4 regions of the Thioalkalivibrio sp. ALE25 genome follow, and region 4 is predicted to be linked to each of the others. Evidence: predicted binding sites of a transcription regulator. Region 4 holds the regulator's gene; each other region holds the start of a gene.
The links. Region 4 encodes sigma-54, which starts transcription at its own class of promoters, with help from an activator protein. Its sites were predicted from a motif close to TGGCANGNTNCNTGCTT; they were not measured.
Positions count from the first base shown of each region.

Region 1: the regulator sigma-54 is predicted to act here: its motif matches at 1,879-1,895, upstream of C996_RS0100280 (TorF family putative porin).
Region 2: the regulator sigma-54 is predicted to act here: its motif matches at 3,101-3,117, upstream of C996_RS0106245 (PEP-CTERM sorting domain-containing protein).
Region 3: the regulator sigma-54 is predicted to act here: its motif matches at 2,036-2,052, upstream of glnL (nitrogen regulation protein NR(II)).

Region 1 covers NZ_KB897925.1:53,964-58,572, reverse strand. The annotation lists gene C996_RS0100290 (ammonium transporter) at 1-652, opposite strand, end outside; gene C996_RS0100285 (P-II family nitrogen regulator) at 688-1,026, opposite strand; gene C996_RS0100280 (TorF family putative porin) at 1,093-1,824, opposite strand; gene folB (dihydroneopterin aldolase) at 2,247-2,606, opposite strand; gene C996_RS0100270 (amidoligase family protein) at 2,680-3,702, shown strand; gene C996_RS0100265 (gamma-glutamyl-gamma-aminobutyrate hydrolase family protein) at 3,689-4,519, shown strand.
Region 2 covers NZ_KB897930.1:26,672-31,280, reverse strand. The annotation lists gene C996_RS0106255 (LysM peptidoglycan-binding domain-containing protein) at 1-566, shown strand, start outside; gene C996_RS0106250 (RND family transporter) at 566-2,824, shown strand; gene C996_RS0106245 (PEP-CTERM sorting domain-containing protein) at 3,207-4,178, shown strand.
Region 3 covers NZ_KB897937.1:17,140-21,748, forward strand. The annotation lists gene C996_RS0112155 (DUF2782 domain-containing protein) at 1-256, shown strand, start outside; gene C996_RS0112160 (hypothetical protein) at 250-1,110, shown strand; gene C996_RS0112165 (DUF4124 domain-containing protein) at 1,223-1,879, shown strand; gene glnL (nitrogen regulation protein NR(II)) at 2,064-3,161, shown strand; gene ntrC (nitrogen regulation protein NR(I)) at 3,161-4,597, shown strand.
Region 4 covers NZ_KB897925.1:163,676-168,284, reverse strand. The annotation lists gene lptA (lipopolysaccharide transport periplasmic protein LptA) at 1-409, shown strand, start outside; gene lptB (LPS export ABC transporter ATP-binding protein) at 406-1,176, shown strand; gene C996_RS0100855 (RNA polymerase factor sigma-54) at 1,266-2,747, shown strand; gene hpf (ribosome hibernation-promoting factor, HPF/YfiA family) at 2,764-3,102, shown strand; gene C996_RS0100845 (PTS sugar transporter subunit IIA) at 3,106-3,573, shown strand; gene hprK (HPr(Ser) kinase/phosphatase) at 3,625-4,609, shown strand, end outside.

The DNA of each region.
Region 1 (4,609 bases), 110 kb from region 4:
TGGCCAGCGGCATGCTGGAGCCCGGGATCGCGTTGATCTGGCCATCCTTGCCGTACTTGCCCTTGCGCGCCCCGAGGAGCAGCACACCGGCCAGCGCGGCAGCGGCACCCGTGAAGTGGACGATGCCGGAACCGGCGTAGTCCAGATAGCCGATCTGGTCGAGGATCCCGCCACCCCAGCTCCAGAAGCCCTGGATCGGGTAGATGAAGCCGGTCAGGACGACCGCGAAGGCGAGGAAGGCCCACAGCTTCATGCGCTCGGCCACGGCACCCGAGACGATGGACATCGCGGTGGCCACGAACACGACCTGGAAGAAGAAGTCGGCACGATCAGAGTAGTAGATGTCGCCACCACTACCCAGTACGTCCGCGACCGCGTTGTCGCCCGAGATCAGGAAGCCCAGGCCCGGGATGATAGAGCTCAGGCCGTCGCTGTACATGATGTTGTAACCGATCAGCATGTACATAATGCTGGCGATCGAATACAGGGCGATATTCTTCGTTGCAATTTCGGCCACACTCTTGGTGCGCACCATACCAGCCTCGAGCATCGTAAAGCCCGCGGCCATCCACATCACCAGCGCGCCGGCCACCAGAAAGTAAAAGGTGTCCATTGCGTAGGCGAGTTCGACAACTTGCTGTTCAATTTCCATGATTGAAATTCCTCATTCGATGGAAGACGGAGGCCTTAAAGGGCTTCCGGGCCGGTCTCGCCCGTGCGAATACGCACGACCTGCTCCACCGGTGTGATAAAGATCTTGCCGTCGCCGATCTTGCCCGTGCTGGCAGACTTGGAAATGGCCTCGACCACCTGATCGACCAGGTTCTCGTCGACAGCCACTTCCAGTTTCACCTTGGGCAGAAAATCGACCACGTACTCGGCACCGCGATAGAGCTCGGTATGACCGCGCTGGCGACCAAAACCCTTTACTTCGGTCATGGTCATCCCTTGTACGCCGATCTCCGAGATCGCCTCGCGAACATCATCAAGCTTGAACGGCTTGATTACGGCGGTAATCATCTTCATGTCAGACTCCTGTAGTCGGGCCCGCCATCTGGCGGACCCGCTGTTGCTTTAGGCGGTAATGCGGAATCAGAAGGTCTTGGACCAGCCCACCCAGGCGCCCAGGTCTTCGTCGGTCTCGTCGACATACTCGAGATTGAAGCTGAACTCGCCCCAGTCGCCCGCATCACGGGTCAGGCTGGCGGTGTAGTGGGTGTAGTTTTCGGCGTTGGAATCGTCGAAGCTGGTGCGACCTACCAGGAAGCCGGCGCTGTAGACGTCCATGAACGGGACATCCAGGCCGGCGTAGAAGTACATGTCGTCGTCTTCCAGGGCCGAGTCATCGCTGTCGTGAACGACGTAGGCCATACCGCCGTACAGTCCCACAACGCCCGTATCGAAGCTGACCTCACCATAGATCTCGCCGAAGTCGGCACTCAGGGAACCGGTATCGTCTCGGGCATCCGGATAGGCGTAATAGATGTAACCGACGTCGTAGCCGAACCCATTGTCGAACGCGTCGGCAAATCCAAGATAAAGATCCATTTCGTAGCTTGTTTGATCTTCATTCCCCTCGTCGACGCCAAAGTCAACATTCGATACCCAGGTTCCCACGTAGAAACCAGAGGCATGCTCGTAATCGATACCACCCTGAACGGCAGCACCGTCGTCGGTTTCGGAAAAACCACGGAAGTAGTAATTGGACACCGCGCCGATGTTCACGGACAGCTCCGCGGCGGCGGTGGAGGTAAAGGCGACGCCACCGGTGGAGCCTACGGTGAGGACAGCAGCGGCCAGCGCGGAACGGGTGAACTTCTTCATGTTGGTCATCTCCCAGATTGGTCAATCGAGTGTCGCGTAGTCGACACCCGGTCCTTGCACGGGCTGTGCCAAGTACCAAAAGGGAGCAAAATCGGCTTTTCGCAACACCTGTTGCGGCCCAACCACGGGCTTTTGCCTTTATTTGGTGCGCACTAAAAGTGCACACGCACCAAAAACGTGCGGAGACCGAGGACTGTGAACCATGTACGGGATTCCGGAAGGTTCAGTCCTTCGGCGAGTGGCGGGGTTGGAGAGGCAAATCGAGGCGGGGACAGGCGCGACCAACGCACACGCGGCCATGCGGGACGTACGGCGAACACCTCCCTGCCCTGCAGATCGCCACGTCGCCTCGCGACCCGCGATGACACAGCACGGCAGGGGGGTGGCGCCGACCGGGGCAGCGCCCCGTCGCCGGCGCGGGTTTACGAGGAAAGGCTACCGCGTTCGATCTCGATGCCGACCTCGCGCACGCCGGGCACGGCGCCGGGCTTGCCGAGCTTGATGCGCAGCCAGGGCGTGCCGAACTGGGCCATCAGGGCCTCGGCGATCTCCTCGGCCAGGGATTCCAGCAAGGCATGCGGCTCGCGCGTGACGATGGCACGCACGGCGTTGGCCACCGCCTCGTAGTCGACGGTGTCGCCGATCTCGCCGGAGTAGGCGGCGATGCGGGTATCGGCCGCCAGTTCGATATCGAATCGCAGGCGGCGCTGGATGCGCTGTTCCCAGTCGTAGACGCCAACAACGGCATCAATCTCGAGGTCGCGCAGATAGATTCGATCCATGGGTTCGGCGGGCTCCTGTAGGTCGGCGCCTATCCTACTGCCCGGGCCGCATGAGGTACACCGAGCCGCTATCATGGTGACTCCCGATTACTCCGAGACACGCATGAGCGAGCCCTTTCACGAACTCCCCTGGCCCGCCAATCCGGAGGGCGCACCCCGGCGCATCGGCGTGGAGATCGAGATGGCCGGGGTGTCGCTGGAGACGATGGCCGAGACCGTGAAAGACGAGTTCGGGGGGCATATCGAGTCGGACAGCGCCTTCGTCTTCCATGTGCGCGACACGGACGTCGGCGACTTCCAACTGGAGCTGGACGCCCGGGTACTGAAGGACCGCGGCTACCGCGAACACCTCGCGCGCCTGGGCATCGAGCTGGACGACTCCGACGAGGCCGCGCTGGAACGCTGGCTCGCGGACGCCGCGGGCCGCCTGGTACCGCACGAGATCGTGGCGCCGCCGATCGCGACGGCTGACCTTCCCCGCCTGGACCGGGTGCGCGCCGCCCTGCAGCAGGCCGGCGCACTGGGTACCGAACGCTCGTTTCTCTATGCCTTCGGTCTGCAGATCAATATCGAGGTGCACCGCACCGATGCCGAGTGGCTGCTGGCAATCCTGCGCAGCTTCCTGCTGATGGTGGAAGTGCTCACAGCGGCGGGCGCCATCGACCTGGCGCGGCGCCTGTCGCCCTACATTCGGTCTTTCCCCGGCCCGTTTGTACGCTACGTGCTGGACCCGGACTTTCGTCCCGACCGGGCCGGCCTGATCGACGCCTACCTGGCGCATAACCCGACCCGCAACCGCCCGCTGGATCTGTTGCCGCTGTTCGCCCATCTGGACTCCGATAGGATCGACGCGGCCCCTGTGGAACACGAGCTGATCAAGCCGCGGCCGGCCTTCCACTACCGCCTGCCCAACTGCGAGATCGACGACCCGGACTGGAGCCTCGCGCGGCCGTTCAACGGCTGGGTCGAGGTCGAGCGCCTGGCGGCGGATCCGGAACGCCTGGAACGCCTGTCGCGGGAATATCTGGAACGCCCAGGCCAGGCCCTCGGCCGCTGGGCCGACGACTGGAGCCAGCGCCTCCGTGACTGGTTCTGAGCCCGACCGCACGACCACCGATACCGTGGCGCCGCGTCCACGCCGCCCGGTGATCGCCATTACCGGACCCGACCAGGGCGGCGGGCCCGCCTGGCTGTTTACAGCGCTCGCGGTGTGGCGCGCCGGCGGCCAACCGCTGCGGCTGCGCCCGGGCAAGCCGCGCGGTCACCGGCGCTTCGATGGTCTGGTGGTGGGCGGCGGGGCGGATGTGGATCCGGAGCTCTACGGCGAGACTCTCCCCGAGGGACCGGATGCGGCCGCCATCCGGCAGGCGGAGCGCCGCCTGTCGCAGCGCCTGATCGGCTATCTCTTCTACCCGGCCCTGTGGCTGCTGCGCCGGTTGTTCCAGTCCCACGGCGGTGTACTGGACACCGACCGCGACCGGCTGGAGAAGGCCCTGATCCATCGCGCGCTGGACGAGCACCGCCCGATCCTCGGCATCTGTCGCGGGATGCAACTGGTCAACGTGGTACGTGGCGGCACCCTGCATCGCGACCTGGCCGAGTTCTACGTGGAAACCCCGCAGGCCCGCAGCCTGCTGCCGGTCAAGCCGGTGGAGCTGGACCCGCGCAGCCTTCTGGCCAACATCCTGGGCGACACGACGCTCCACGTGAACGCGCTCCACAACCACGCCGTCAATGACCTGGGGCGGGACCTCAAGATCGCCGGACGCGAATCGACCGGCGTGGTCCAGGCCATCGAGGCCGAACACGACTGGTGCATCGGCGTGCAGTGGCACCCCGAATACCTCCCACAGAAACGCCGCCACCAGCTCCTGTTCCGCGCCCTCGTCCAAGCCGCCACCCAAAACGGCTAAAAGACTGATTCACCACGAAGGCACGAAGAAAGGCGATTCACAGGAAGTCTGGAAGAAGAGAAGGTTTGCAGGTGAAGGGTCGAGTGCGTG
Region 2 (4,609 bases), on a different contig from region 4:
ACCGCTTCGATACCGACACCCGCCAGGCCATCCTGGCCGGCCAGCCACCCGGGGACCCGACGCTGGAGGCCGTCCACCCGCGCACCTGGGTGGTGGGCGGCGACACCGCCTTTGCCACCGGCGCCTGGACCTGGCGCGCCGAGGCCGCCTGGCTGAGCGACGTGCCGGTGACCCGCGCGGATGACCTGCGCCAGACCACGGTGGAGGGGGTCGACTGGGTGGTCGGCGCCGAGGGCTTCCCCGGAGACGGGGACTTCCGCATGACCACCCAGCTGGCGGGCCAGCACCTGCTGAACGCCGGCGACATGCTGGATGCGCGCGAAAGCTACTTCCTGACCGGAGAACTGGAGAGCCCGTTTGCCGACTACAACTGGCGGGCACGCCTGCGCTATTCGATCGGGCTCAACCGCCGCGACGTCTATCTGAACCCGGAACTGGCATGGATCGCCCGCGAACCCATGGAATTCTATATCGGCCTGCACTGGCTGGACGGGGCCGAGGGCACGGCCGGGGGCTTCTACCGCGATAACCGCATGCTCGTCACCGGCTGGCGGGGGCAGTTCTGATGCGCTGGCTGCTGGGGCGCCCGCGACTGGCACTGGGCATCCTGGCCCTGCTGCTCCTCCTGCCCGGCCCCGTTCTCCTGCAGGTCAACCTGGATAACGCCCCCGAGTCCTATTTCCCCGAGGACGCCGCGGCCGTCACCTTCGATCGCGAACTGCGCGAACGCTTCCCTCAGGATCAGGTACTGGTCGGCCTGTTTACCGGCAGCGAGCTGTTCGAGGCCGATTTCCTGCAACGCATCGACGCGCTGGTGCGCGACATGGAGGCCGATCCGAGCGTCGAACGGGTCCTGTCGGTCACCACCCTGGACCACATCCGGGCCACGACCGACGGCTTCACCGTGGACCGCCTGGTGGACGGCCGCGCGCTGAACGAGCGCACGGCCGATGAATGGCGCGAGCGGGTCTTGCGCGACCGCTTCGCCCCCGGCCTGGTGGCCGGCCCCGGCGGCGAGGCGCTGGCGGTGGTTGTGCGCCCGCACGCGCTGGAAAACAGCCTGCAGCGCCTGCAGCTGGAACGCCTGCTCCGCGACCGGATCGCCGAGCACGACCTGGAAGGCGATCTGACCGCCATCGCCGGCCATATCGCCCTGGATGTCGCGCAGCTCCGGGCGATGGTCAAGGACCTCGCCTTCCTGGTTCCGGGCACCATGACCATCAGCCTCCTGCTGCTGTGGTGGCTGTTCCGGCGCCCGCTGGTGGTCGTGCTGTCCGCTTCCACGATCAGCGCGGTCACCGGGCCCGCGATCGCCCTGCTGATCCTGCTCGACCGGCCGTTCACACTGATCTCCGCCATCCTGCCGCCCCTGCTGACCGCATTGACGGTGGCGATGCTGATGCACTTCTTCAACGCCCTGCTGCATGCCGCGCAGCGCGGCCACCGGGGACGCGCCCGCGTGGAGGCGGCGCTGGCCGCCGTGGCCCGTCCCACCGCGTTCATGGCGCTGACCACCGCGGCGGGGCTGGCGTCGCTGCAGGTCAGCAGCATCCGGCCGATCGAGACCTTCGGTCTGATCGGGGCCTTCGGCGTGCTGCTCGCCGCGGCGGTCGTGCTGCTGCTCCTGCCGGCGATCATGGTGCGCTGGGATCGCGGCGACTGGCTCGCCCCGCAGCGCGGCCTGCGCCTGCTCGACCGCTTCACCGCGCTGGCGGCACACCTGGCGATCCGCCGCGCCGGCTGGGTCCTGCTGGCCACCGCCATCCTGGTGGCCCTGGCGATCCCACAGATCCGGCAAGTCGAGGTCGAAACCGATCTCTACGCCTTCTTCGACGACGACCACTCGATCACCCAGGCGACCCGCGCGGTGGAGCGCGAACTCTCCGGGGTAATGGCGCTGGAGGTGGTGTTCGACGGGCCGGACTGGGACAGCCTGCAGGACCCGGAACGGATGCTGGCCATCCAGCGCGTGCAGGACTGGCTGGACCAGCGCCCCGAGGTGGACTACAGCCTGTCCCTGCCGGATCTCGTCGCCGAGATGCACTGGGCCTTCAACGAGGAAGACCCGGCCTTCCGGCGCATCCCGGACGACCCCAACCTGGTCGCCCAGTACCTGTTCATCTACGACGGCCGCGACCTGTTCGATGCCGTCGACCGCGACTTCGAACGCAGCCGCATCCTGCTCAACCTGAACGCCCACGGGGCGCGGGCCATCAACGCACTGATGGACGATCTGCGCGACCACCTGGAGGCCAACCCGCCGGCCGACCTGGAATGGGACATGGCCGGGATGGCCCGACTGTTCGCGGACCAGGAGCGGTTACTGATCGAGGGGCAGCTGCACAGCCTGTATGCCGTGGCCGCGATGATCACGCTTCTGATGCTGCTGATGTGGCGCTCGATCCCGCTGACCGTCCTCAGCATGATCCCCAACCTGGCACCGGTGGCGATGATCTTCGCCCTGATGGGCCTGCTCGGCATCTGGCTGGACATGGCCACGGCCATGATTGCCAGTGTCGCCATCGGGATCGCCGTGGACGACACCATCCACGTCCTGCACAACTATCGTCAGCGCCGCGGGCGGGGCAGCCCGGTTGCCTGGGCGCTCGCCCGCAGCTTCCGCCGCAGCGGGCGCGCGATCACCGCCACCACCATCGTGCTGGTGGGCCAGTTCCTGCTGCTGGCCCTGTCCGACTTCCAGCCCACGGCCGCCTTTGGCTGGCTGACCGCCTTCGGGCTGATCGCGGCCCTGCTGTTCGACCTGCTGGTCCTCCCGGCCCTGCTGGTCGTCGGGCACCGGCTCGCGCGGGCCCGCGCGGCCTGACCGAGCCCCCGGTCGCGCCTCTGGCGGCCGGCCTGTCGAGATGCTTTACAAGCCAAGTAATCCGAACAACCCTCTGTTTTTGCACATTCTTTACCGGTTTCTCCGGTTTCGGGCGTCCTGACGGCCTCATCCAGCCGGCCCGCTCGTCGACACCCTTTACAGTTCCCCGGCCACAAGACCCTCCTGCGATCACGCGGTCCATGGCCCATCAGCTGACCCTCAATTTAATACTTTACTTTCAATGCCTTGTGAGCCCTCCGCCCCGAGCCCGGAAATTGGCACGGAGCCTGCTTTGTATTCAACCGAAAGCAACAGACACGGCCACCAGGCCAGACCCCGGCGATGGTTGAATCGCTGTAAATTGAGCATCAGGAGAGCCCCAATGAACGCGAAAAAAGTACTTCTCGCTTCGCTCTTTGTCGGCATGTTCGCCGCCGGCGCGAGCACGGCGACAGCGGCAGAGATCATCGACTTCGACATCAACCTCGACGCCACCACGAACTACAGCGGTTCGGTCGAAAACGTCCGCCGCATCCAGTTCGACCTGAACACCCAGACCTTCCAGTACGTTCAGGACCCCGGCAACCCGGTCCAGGTCGGCGATGTGTTCTATGACCGTGGCTACGGCGATGCCTCGTCCTACCGAACCTCGCTCGGCGGAAATGCTTCCCAGACCGGGCCTGACTTCCTTGGCACCACATACTCCATGGGGCTCATCTGGGATGAACTGCGCGGGGTGGTCACCGGCACAAACACCGTCGGCGGCAACTACGTGGTCAACGCCAACTACACCTCGGTAGGCACCGACAACTTCCAGCTCTTTGTCTCTGCTCCGAACACCGGTTTCGGCCAGGACTATGAAGCGGCGCAGGCCCACTACAGTGCCGGCGAACAGGTGATGGAACTGGCCCTGAAGTCCGGGAACAGCATCCTGGAGTTCGACAGCGCCGGCGGGGACTTCATCGAAGGGACCTTCACCTTCGAATTCCAGGTCGTGAACGTACTGCCGGGCTTCTGGTTCACCGCCGACGGCATCGACTTCGCCGATCTGCTGGAGGACGAGGAAGGCGCCCCGACGTTCATCGTCTCGGCCTTCGCCAGCGCCGGCACCATCCAGGAACCGGGTCCCGTGACCTTCTTCGGCGATGACGCCAACAACGTCTACGGCGACGAGCGCGAAGGGCAAAGCCTCTTCAGCGAAACCCAGTCCACCCATGACGGCAGCCTGCGCTTCGCGGTGCCGGAGCCGGGTACCCTGGCGCTGATGGGCCTGTCCCTCCTGATCCTGGCGGGCTTCATCGGCGTCGGTGGCATGCGCCGCCGCTCCAACAGCACCCAGCGCCAGGCCGCATAACACGCACCACCAACAGCCTTGGTGGCCACCCCCCCCTGTGGGGTCACCGAGTTAAGGGCTCCCTCCGCGGAGCCCTTTTTTCTGCCCGCCCTCCGGCCATACGCCAGACCAACACCCTGGATGCCCTACCCCCAAGGTTCCCCCCCGGTCATCCCAACCACAGCGTTCCCCCAGACCCCGTCATCCCGGCCGCAGCGTCCCCCCACACGCCGTCATCACGGCCGCAGCAAAGCGGAGCGCCGGGATCTCCCGTCCCTGCCACCGACGCCGTGCAGGCCCCGGAGATCCCGGATAACCGCTACGCGGTTTCCGGGATGACGAACAGGGAGGTGCGCGGTGGAAACATCCTTGTAGGAGCCTGCTTGCAGGCGAAGCCCCTGCCAGAGTCGGGCACGGGCAGGAGCATTCGCCTGCAAGCAGGCTCCCACAGG
Region 3 (4,609 bases), on a different contig from region 4:
GCCGCCCCCGGTGCTGGATGAACGCGCCCGCGAACAGCGCTCGCTGGAGGACGCCGACATCATCATCATCGAGCGCGACGGCGAGACCCGGCGCGAATACCGCGTGGGTGGCGAGCTGGTGATGGTCGAGGTCACGCCCGCCGTGGGCCCGACCTACTACCTGATCGACACCACGGGCGACGGCACGCTGGACGGTCGTCGCAACGAGCTGGATCCCAATTTCGTACCCCCCTCCTGGGTGATTTTCCGATGGTAGAGAACGAATCCGAGACCCGGGCCTGCGCCGATTCGACCGGCCTGGCCCTGACCCATGGCCCGAGCGGCCTCGAACTGGATGGCCGGCCGGTGCAGTGTCTGCGCCTGGCAGCCGCCGTGGCCCCGGCGCTCGAATCCGCGCTCGGCGAGGTACCTGGCGGCTGCGGTCGCGTGATCGGCCGGGGTGCGGATCCCGATTCTGGTGAGGTCCTGCTGGTGCTGGAGCGCGGTCAGGCGCCGCAGGGCGCGGTTGCGGCCGAGGGGCCCGGCAGTCTGGAGGCCCTGGGTGAGCGCGCCGCCGACTGGCAGGGGCGTCACACGGCCGGGGCCTTGCCCGTCGGCGAGGGCTACCGGCGCGGGGTGCTGCAGCAGCAGATGCGCGAGCGCGCCGATGCGATGGCGTCTACGCTGGATGCCGAGTCCCGGGCGATCCTGGACGCCGAGCTGCACCACCAGGGGCTCTACCGTTTCGAGGACCTGCCGCTGGCGGGAAGCTACTGGCAGTCCGTGCGCATCTACCCGGAAGGTGCCGGTCTTGCCGATCTGGTGATCCCGCCCGCGCCGGTACCGGCCTTCTGGCAGCTCGCGCGCATCGCCCTGGCGCTCGCCGTGGACGCCTCCGGACAGCCGGATGCCGATCGGTACCGGGCCGTGCTGGCCGGGTTCAATGCCCGGCGGCCACTGACTGCAATCGAACGCGGGGCGGCGCCCACGATGCTCCGCCTGGCCGCGCTGGATGACTGGCTGTCCGCGCTGGAGTCGGGAACGGCCGCGGCGGCCGAGCGGGATCGCCTCGCGACCCTGCAGGCCGATGCGGCGCGGCTACAGGGCGTCTGGGTTCGCGCGGCCGCCTGATCCCGGCTGGCCCGTGCCGGTGGCGCGGGACCTTCCGGGCTTGTGGTGGTCCGAACGTACGAGGGAGGCGGCGGGCCCGCAGCCGCGCTGCTTCATCCAAGGAGGAAGGCCCATGTTCCGAACCACGCTCTGGCTGGCCTTGCCGCTGGCTGTCCTTCTCGCCCCGGCGCTTGCGAGTGCCGACGTCTACCGCTGGACCGACGATCAGGGCAATGTCCATTTTGGTGACCGTCCGCCCGAGGGGCGCGCCAGCGAGCCCGTGGACGTGCGCGAGCCCATGCGCGCGGTCCCGCTGGAAGGCGCGCGGGAGATTCTCGAACGGCCCGTGCGGCCCCGCGGTCAGCCGGAGGCGGAGGGTGTGTACACGCGGGTCGCAATTGCCCGTCCGGAGGACGGTTCGGGGGTGCGCGCGAACGACGGCAATGTGAGCGCCGAGCTGGATCTCGAGCCAGCGCTGGATGCCGACGCGGGCCATCGCGTGATCTGGGTGCTGAACGGCGAGGAGGCGGGCGAGGGCCAGTCGCCCACGGCGACCTTCGAGGGGCTGAACCGCGGCGAGCATACGCTGCAGGCCCGGATCGTGGACGCATCCGGCGAGGAGCTGGGGGCGAGCGCGCCCATCGAGTTCAACGTGCTGCGGATGGCCATTCCGCGCGAGCAGCAACAGCAGCAGCGGCCGCAGCAATTCCCGCCCGGGGGTGCGCCGCAGGCGCCCAGGGCCCCGCAGGCGCCCCGAGCGCCCCAGCCGGTGACGCCGGCCCCGAACTGATAACTTCGATCTCTGCACTGAAATAGTGCGACAAAAGCCCCATGATGGTGCTATCATTGCACCATCATGGGGCGTTTTAGGTTCTGGGGGGTGGCGATTCGGCTGCGTTTTGTGACCGTGCCCCCGGCTTCGGCGCCCCGCCGGGCGATTCCCCCTTGGCGCGATTCCTGCTTGAGGCCTCTTGATGACCACGCCCGCTTCCAATTCCGGCCCGGCCACCCCGCCCTGGTGGGACGACCTCTCGACGGCCGTGCTGGTGACCGATGCCGAGCTTTGCCTGCTGAGCATGAACAGCGCCGCCGAGGTGCTGCTCGGTCTCAGTCGCGAACGCATCGTCGGGCATGGTCTGGGCCAGTGGCTCAAGCTGGACCGGAATCTGTCCAGCCGCCTGCGCTCGGCGCTGACGCTGGATCAGCCGATCACCCTGCGCGCGCGCCAGATGGAGCCGCTGCGGGCCGAAAGTTTCCTCGCCGACGTGGTCATCACCCCGCTCCATGGCGAGGGCGACAAGCCGGGGCAGTTGCTGTTCGAGCTGAATGCGATCGATCGCCACGAGCGCATCAGCCGCGAGGAGCAGTTGCAGAAGCAGCAGGCGATCACCCGCGCGGTGACCCGGGGGCTGGCCCACGAGATCAAGAACCCGCTAGGGGGGCTACGGGGGGCGGCGCAATTGCTTGCCAGCGAGCTGGACGACTCGGGCCTGAAGGAATACACCCAGATCATCATTCGCGAGGCCGACCGGCTGCGCAGCCTGGTTGATCGCATGCTGGGGCCGAACAACCTGCCGCGACGCGAGCCCGTCAACCTGCACGAGGTGCTGGAGCACGTGCGGGGCCTGGTCAGTGTGCAGCTGCCGCTGGGTCTGAAGATCCGCGGCGACTATGACCCCAGCATCCCGGACGTGCAGGCCGATCGCGACATGCTGGTGCAGGCGATCCTGAATCTGGTGCAGAACGCGGTGCATGCGCTGGAGGACGGGGGCGAGATCACCCTGAGCTCGCGCATCCTGCGCCAGTACACCATCTCCGGCCATCGCCACCGCCTGGTCGCCAAGCTGAGCGTGCGCGACAACGGGCCCGGTATCCCGGAGGAGATCCGCGAACGCATCTTCTTCCCCATGGTGACCGGCCGCGCCGCCGGGACCGGGCTCGGGTTGCCCATTGCCCAGAGCCTGGTCCAGCTGCACGACGGTCTGATCGAATGCCATTCGCGCCCGGGGGCGACCACGTTCGACATCCTGCTGCCCCTTGAACCCCCGAAGGCCCGGGAGGCCAGGAAGTGATGGAGCCCACTGTCTGGATTATTGACGACGACGACTCGATTCGCTGGGTGCTGGAACGCGCCCTCCAGCGTCACGCGATCGCGGTGCGCGGCTTCGAGACCGCGGACGCCGCCTGGGCGGCGCTCGACCGGGACCCGGTGCCGGACACCATCGTCGCCGATATCCGCATGCCGGGACTGAATGGCCTGGACTTCCTCGCGCGCATGCAGACGCGCCCCGATCCGCCGCCGGTGATCATCATGACAGCCTTCTCCGATCTGGAGAGCGCCGTGGGCGCCTACCAGACCGGGGCCTTCGAGTACCTGCCCAAGCCGTTCGATGTGGACGAGGCCGTGGCCCTGGTGCAGCGGGCACTGGAGGCGCGGCGCGCCGGGCAGGACAACGGCACCGCTGGCCCCGAGATCGAGGAGACCCCGATCATCGGCGAGGCCCCGGCGATGCAGGAGATGTTCCGCGCCATCGGCCGCCTGTCGCGCAGCAACATCACCGTGCTGATCAACGGGGAGTCGGGCACCGGCAAGGAACTGGTCGCCCGTGCCCTGCACCAGCACAGCCCGCGCGCCGATCAGCCGCTGATTGCCCTGAATACCGCGGCCATCCCCAAGGATTTGCTGGAGAGTGAACTGTTCGGCCACGAACGTGGTGCGTTTACCGGCGCCAACCAGAGCCGCAAGGGCCGTTTCGAACAGGCCGATGGCGGCACGTTGTTCCTCGACGAGATCGGCGACATGCCGTTCGACCTGCAGACCCGACTGCTGCGCGTGCTGTCCGATGGCACCTTCTACCGCGTGGGTGGCCATACGCCGATCCGGGTGGACGTGCGCATCATCGCCGCGACCCACCAGGACCTAGAGGAACGCGTGCGCGCGGGGCTGTTCCGCGAGGATCTGTTCCACCGTCTGAACGTGATCCGGATCCATGTGCCGTCCCTGCGCGAGCGCCCGGAGGACATCCCGCTGCTGGTGCAGCATTTCATGGCCGAGGTGGCGCAGGAACTGGGGGTCGAAGCCAAGACCATGCGCCCCGAGGTGGTAGCGGAGCTGCAGCGCCTGCCCTGGCCGGGCAACGTTCGTCAGCTGGAAAACACCTGCCGCTGGCTGACCGTGATGGCGTCGGGCCGCGAGGTCCACCTTGACGACCTCCCGGCCGAGCTGCACCAGCCCGCCGAGACCCGGGCCGAGCCGGACGGTGGCCCGGCCGGCGTGGTCGCCGGCCCGCGGGACTGGACGGCCGAACTGGCCCAGGTGGCCCGCCAGCACTGGCAGCGTGGAGACCAGGACCTGCTGGGTTCGGTGCTGCCGCAACTGGAGCGCACGGTCATCCGCGAGGCCCTGAACGCCACCGGCGGCCACCGCCAGCAGGCGGCGGCCCTGCTCGGCTGGGGGCGCAACACCCTCACCCGCAAGATCCAAGAACTCGGCCTCGACGACGACTAGGCTGATTTCACC
Region 4 (4,609 bases):
GGAGATCACCGCCGACCACGCGGAGATGGACGAACGCCAGGGCCTGGGCACCTACACCGGGGACGTGATCGTGATCCGCGGCGACATGACGCTGGAGGCCGACACGGTCTACGTGCGCACCCGGGATCGTCGCCCCTACGAGATGGAGGCCCACGGCGAGCCGGCCCGCCTGGAATCCCCCGACCCCGAGACCGGCGAGATGCGCATCGCCACCGCGCTGCGCATCGACTACCTGCTGAACGATGACCGCATGATCCTCACCGACCAGGCCCATGTGATCACCGCCAGCGAAGAGGCGCGCGGCAAGCGCATCACCTACGACCTGACCACCGACGTGATCGAGGCCGAACGCGGCGAGGACGACAGCGAACGCGTACGCATCACCATCCAGCCACGCGACGACGAATGAACGCACCCGCCACCAGCCCGGCGCCAGCACCCGCCGAGGCCCGTGATCGCCTGATCGGGCGCGAACTGACCAAGCGCTACGGCCAGCGCACCGTGCTCGACCAGGTGGATGTCGACCTCGCACCGGGCGAGGTGGTCGGCCTGCTGGGTCCCAACGGCGCCGGCAAGACCACCTGCTTCTACAGCCTGGTCGGGCTGATCCGCCCTAACGCCGGGCGCATCACCCTGGGCGGGCACGACATCACCCGCGCGCCCATCCACGTGCGCGCCCGCGCCGGTCTCGGCTACCTGCCCCAGGAGGCCTCGATCTTTCGCCGCCTGAGCGTGTGGGACAACCTGCAGGCCGTGCTGGAACTGCGTCCCGGACTGGACCGCCACGAACGCCGGCGTATCGGCGACGCGCTGATCGAGGAGTTTCAGCTCGAGACCGTGCGCCACAGCCCCGGGATCGCGCTGTCCGGCGGCGAACGTCGGCGCGCCGAGATTGCGCGGGCCCTGGCCGGTGACCCGCAATTCATCTGCCTGGACGAGCCCTTTGCCGGGGTGGACCCGATCTCGGTGGGCGATATCCAGGATGTAATTCGCCACCTTGCAGCGCGCGGCATCGGGGTTCTGATCTCCGATCACAACGTGCGCGAGACCCTCGGGATCTGCCACAGGGCCTATATTCTGAGCGAGGGGCGCCTGCTGGCCGCCGGGACACCCGACGAGCTACTGGCCGACCCCCAGGTGCGCCGGGTCTATCTCGGCGAGAATTTCCGCCTGTGATTCCGGCACGCGCACAACCCGCGCCGGTGCACAAACCACGAGGCAGCATTTAAGATCGCTCTTATGGTCACCCGCGACCCGCACAGCCAATGCTGAAACCCGGCCTGAATCTTCAGCTGGGTCAGACGCTCACCATGACCCCGCAACTGCAGCAGGCGATCCGCCTGTTGCAGTTGTCCACGCTCGAGCTGCAGGTGGAGATCCAGCAGGCGCTGGAGAGCAACCCCATGCTCGAACAGGTGGAAGACGAGGACGACATGGGCGGGGCCGAGCGCCTGGACGCGGAGGGCGAGGTGGTGGAAGGCGACCGCATGGAGGCCACTACCACCAGCGATGACGTGATTCCCGAGGAGCTCACCACCGACAGCCGCTGGGACGACATCTACGAACCGCCGCCCGCCCCCAAGGGCGTGGATGACCGCGACCCGCTGGAAAACACCAGCGACGACGACGGCGAGGGCCTGCAGGACCACCTGCTGTGGCAGCTGCACCTGAGCCACCTGACTCCGCGCGACCAGCGCATCGGCGCGGCCCTGATCGACGCGATCAGCCCCGACGGCTATCTCGAAGGCGACCTCGAGACGCTGGCCGAGACCATCAGCCGCGGCGAGGAAGAGCCCGTCGGCGTGGATGAGGTCGAGGCAGTCCTGCACTGGATCCAGCAGTGCGACCCCCTGGGCGTGGGCGCGCGCGATCTGCGCGAATGCCTGGAGATTCAGCTGCGCGAACTGGCCCCGGACGCCCCCGCCCGCGAGGCCGCCCGGGCGATCCTGGAACACGGCATGGACAGCCTGGGCAAGCGCGATTACAAAGCCCTGCAACGCCAGTCGGGTGTGCGCGACCCGGACGAACTGGCGCGCGCCCTGGACCTGATCCGCACCCTGAACCCGCGGCCGGGCGCGCAGATCAGTGCCGCCACCTCCGAATACGTGGTGCCCGATGTCTACGTGCGCCACACCCCGGAGGGCTGGCGCGTGGAGCTGAACCCGGAAATCGCGCCACGCATCCGTATCAACGACCTCTACGCCGGCATGGTGCGCCAGGTATCGGATGCCCGCGACAGTGCCTTCATGCGCGACCAGCTGCAGGAGGCGCGCTGGTTCCTGAAGAGCCTGCACAGCCGCAACGACACCCTGCTGCGCGTCGCCGAGGCGATTGTCCATCGCCAGCAAGGCTTCCTGGAACACGGCGAGGTCGCGATGCAGCCATTGATCCTGCGCGATATCGCCGAGATCCTGGAGATGCACGAATCGACCATCTCCCGGGTGACCACCCAGAAATACATGCACACCCCGCGCGGGGTCTTCGAGTTCAAGTATTTCTTCTCCAGCCATGTCGGCACCAACGACGGTGGCGAGTGTTCCGCCACCGCCATCCGTGCCATGATTCGCGAATTGATCGACGACGAACCCGCGAACAAGCCGCTCAGCGATGCCCGGCTCGCCCAGATCCTGGCGGACCGGGGCATCAATGTGGCGCGTCGCACCGTGGCCAAGTACCGCGAGGCGATGCACATCCCTTCATCCAGCGAACGCCGGCAGATGGCCTCCATGCCCACCGGCCACAAGTAACCAAGGAGTCCCGACCATGCAGATCAACCTGACCGGCCACCATGTGGACCTCACCGACGCCCTGCGCGACTACGTCAACGAGAAGTTCGCGAAGCTGGAACGCCACTTCGACAAGGTCATCGACGTGCACGTCGTGCTGACCCACGAGAAGACCCAGAACCAGTTCAACAAGGCCGAGGCGAATCTCCAGGTCAGCGGCAATCACATCCACGCGGAGGCCTCCCACGAGGACATGTACGCCGCCATCGACGCGCTGATCGACAAGGTCGACCGCCAGCTGATCAAGCACAAGGAAAAGGTCAAGGATCATCACCGGGCCGAGGGCGCCCAGCGCAACCGTGAGCAGGCCTCCTGACCCATGTCCATTGCCGAGCTGATCACCGCCGAGCGCATCCGCCTGGAGCCGGAATGCTCCAGTCAGAAGCGGGCCCTGGAGGCCCTGTCGGAACTCCTCGCCGGCGGCGGTGATGCCGGCGGACCGGGCAGCACCGCGATCTTCGAGGCCCTGTCCGCGCGCGAAAAGCTGGGCTCCACCGGCCTGGGCCATGGGGTTGCGATCCCCCATGGCCGCCTGGCCGATCTCGAGGCTCCGCGCGTGGCCGTCCTGCGCCTGGAGAGCGGCGTCGACTTCGACGCCATGGACCACGAGCCGGTCGATATCCTGATCGCTCTGCTGGTCCCGGAGGCCGCCACCAGCGATCACCTCGACCTGCTGGCCCAGCTGGCGCGCGGGCTTTCGCAACCGGACACCATTGCCGCCCTGCGCCGGGCCGGCGATGCCGCCAGCCTGGAACAGGAACTCGTCCGCCGCTTCCGCGAGGGCTGATCCCGTGCGCCCCGCACCCTGCCACGCCACCGATCCCCGCCGGCCCTGCTCATGAACGAGGCACTGGGCGAAGGCGGGATTGCCCGCGACATCAACGTGGAGAGCCTGATCCAGGCTATGGGCAACCGCCTGGATCTGCGCTTCGTGCATGGCGAGCACGCCGCCCCCGACCGCAAGCTGGTCGGCGAGGACGGGGATGACCTGCCTCTGGCCGGCCACCTCAACCTGATCCGACCCAACCGCATCCAGGTCATCGGGGACTTCGAGGCCCGCTACATCGCCGGCCTCAGCGACGACCAGCGCAACGACCTGATCCTGGAGATGGCCCGCACCGGCACCACCGCGGTGATCTTCGCCGAGGACACCTGCCCGTTCTCGGAGATGCCCCATGCCCCGCAGGAGGCGCTGCCGCTGATCCTGTGCTCCAGCACCAGCAGCCACGAGATCATCGCGCTGCTGCGCTACTTCCTGCAGCAGCGTCTGGCGCACTTCGAGGTGCGCCATGGCGTGTTCATGGAGATCCTCGGCATCGGCGTCCTGATCAGCGGGGCCTCCAGCGTCGGCAAGAGCGAGGTGGCGCTGGAGCTGATCTCGCGCGGGCACCGCCTGATCGCCGACGATGCCCCCGAGTTCGCGCGCATCGCCCCCGACATCGTGCGCGGTCACTGCCCGGCCCTGCTCCAGGACCTGCTCGAGGTACGCGGCCTGGGGGTGCTGAACATCCGCGCGATGTACGGCGACTCCGCAATCAAGGGCGGCAAGTACCTGCGGCTGATTATCGACCTGCGCGATCACGGCGAGCCCTCGCCGGTCCCCGACGACCGGCTGAACGGGCGCCGCGGCGAGATCGACATCCTCGGCCTGCGGATTCCGCTGATCAGCCTCCCGGTGGCGCCGGGTCGCAACATCGCGGTGATGATCGAGGCCGCCGTGCGCAACCACATGCTGCACATGCAGGGCTACATCGCCGGGGATGACCTGCGCGCCCGCCAGCGCCGGCAGATGAGCGGCGAGGCCGAGGAGCCGCCCTACCACC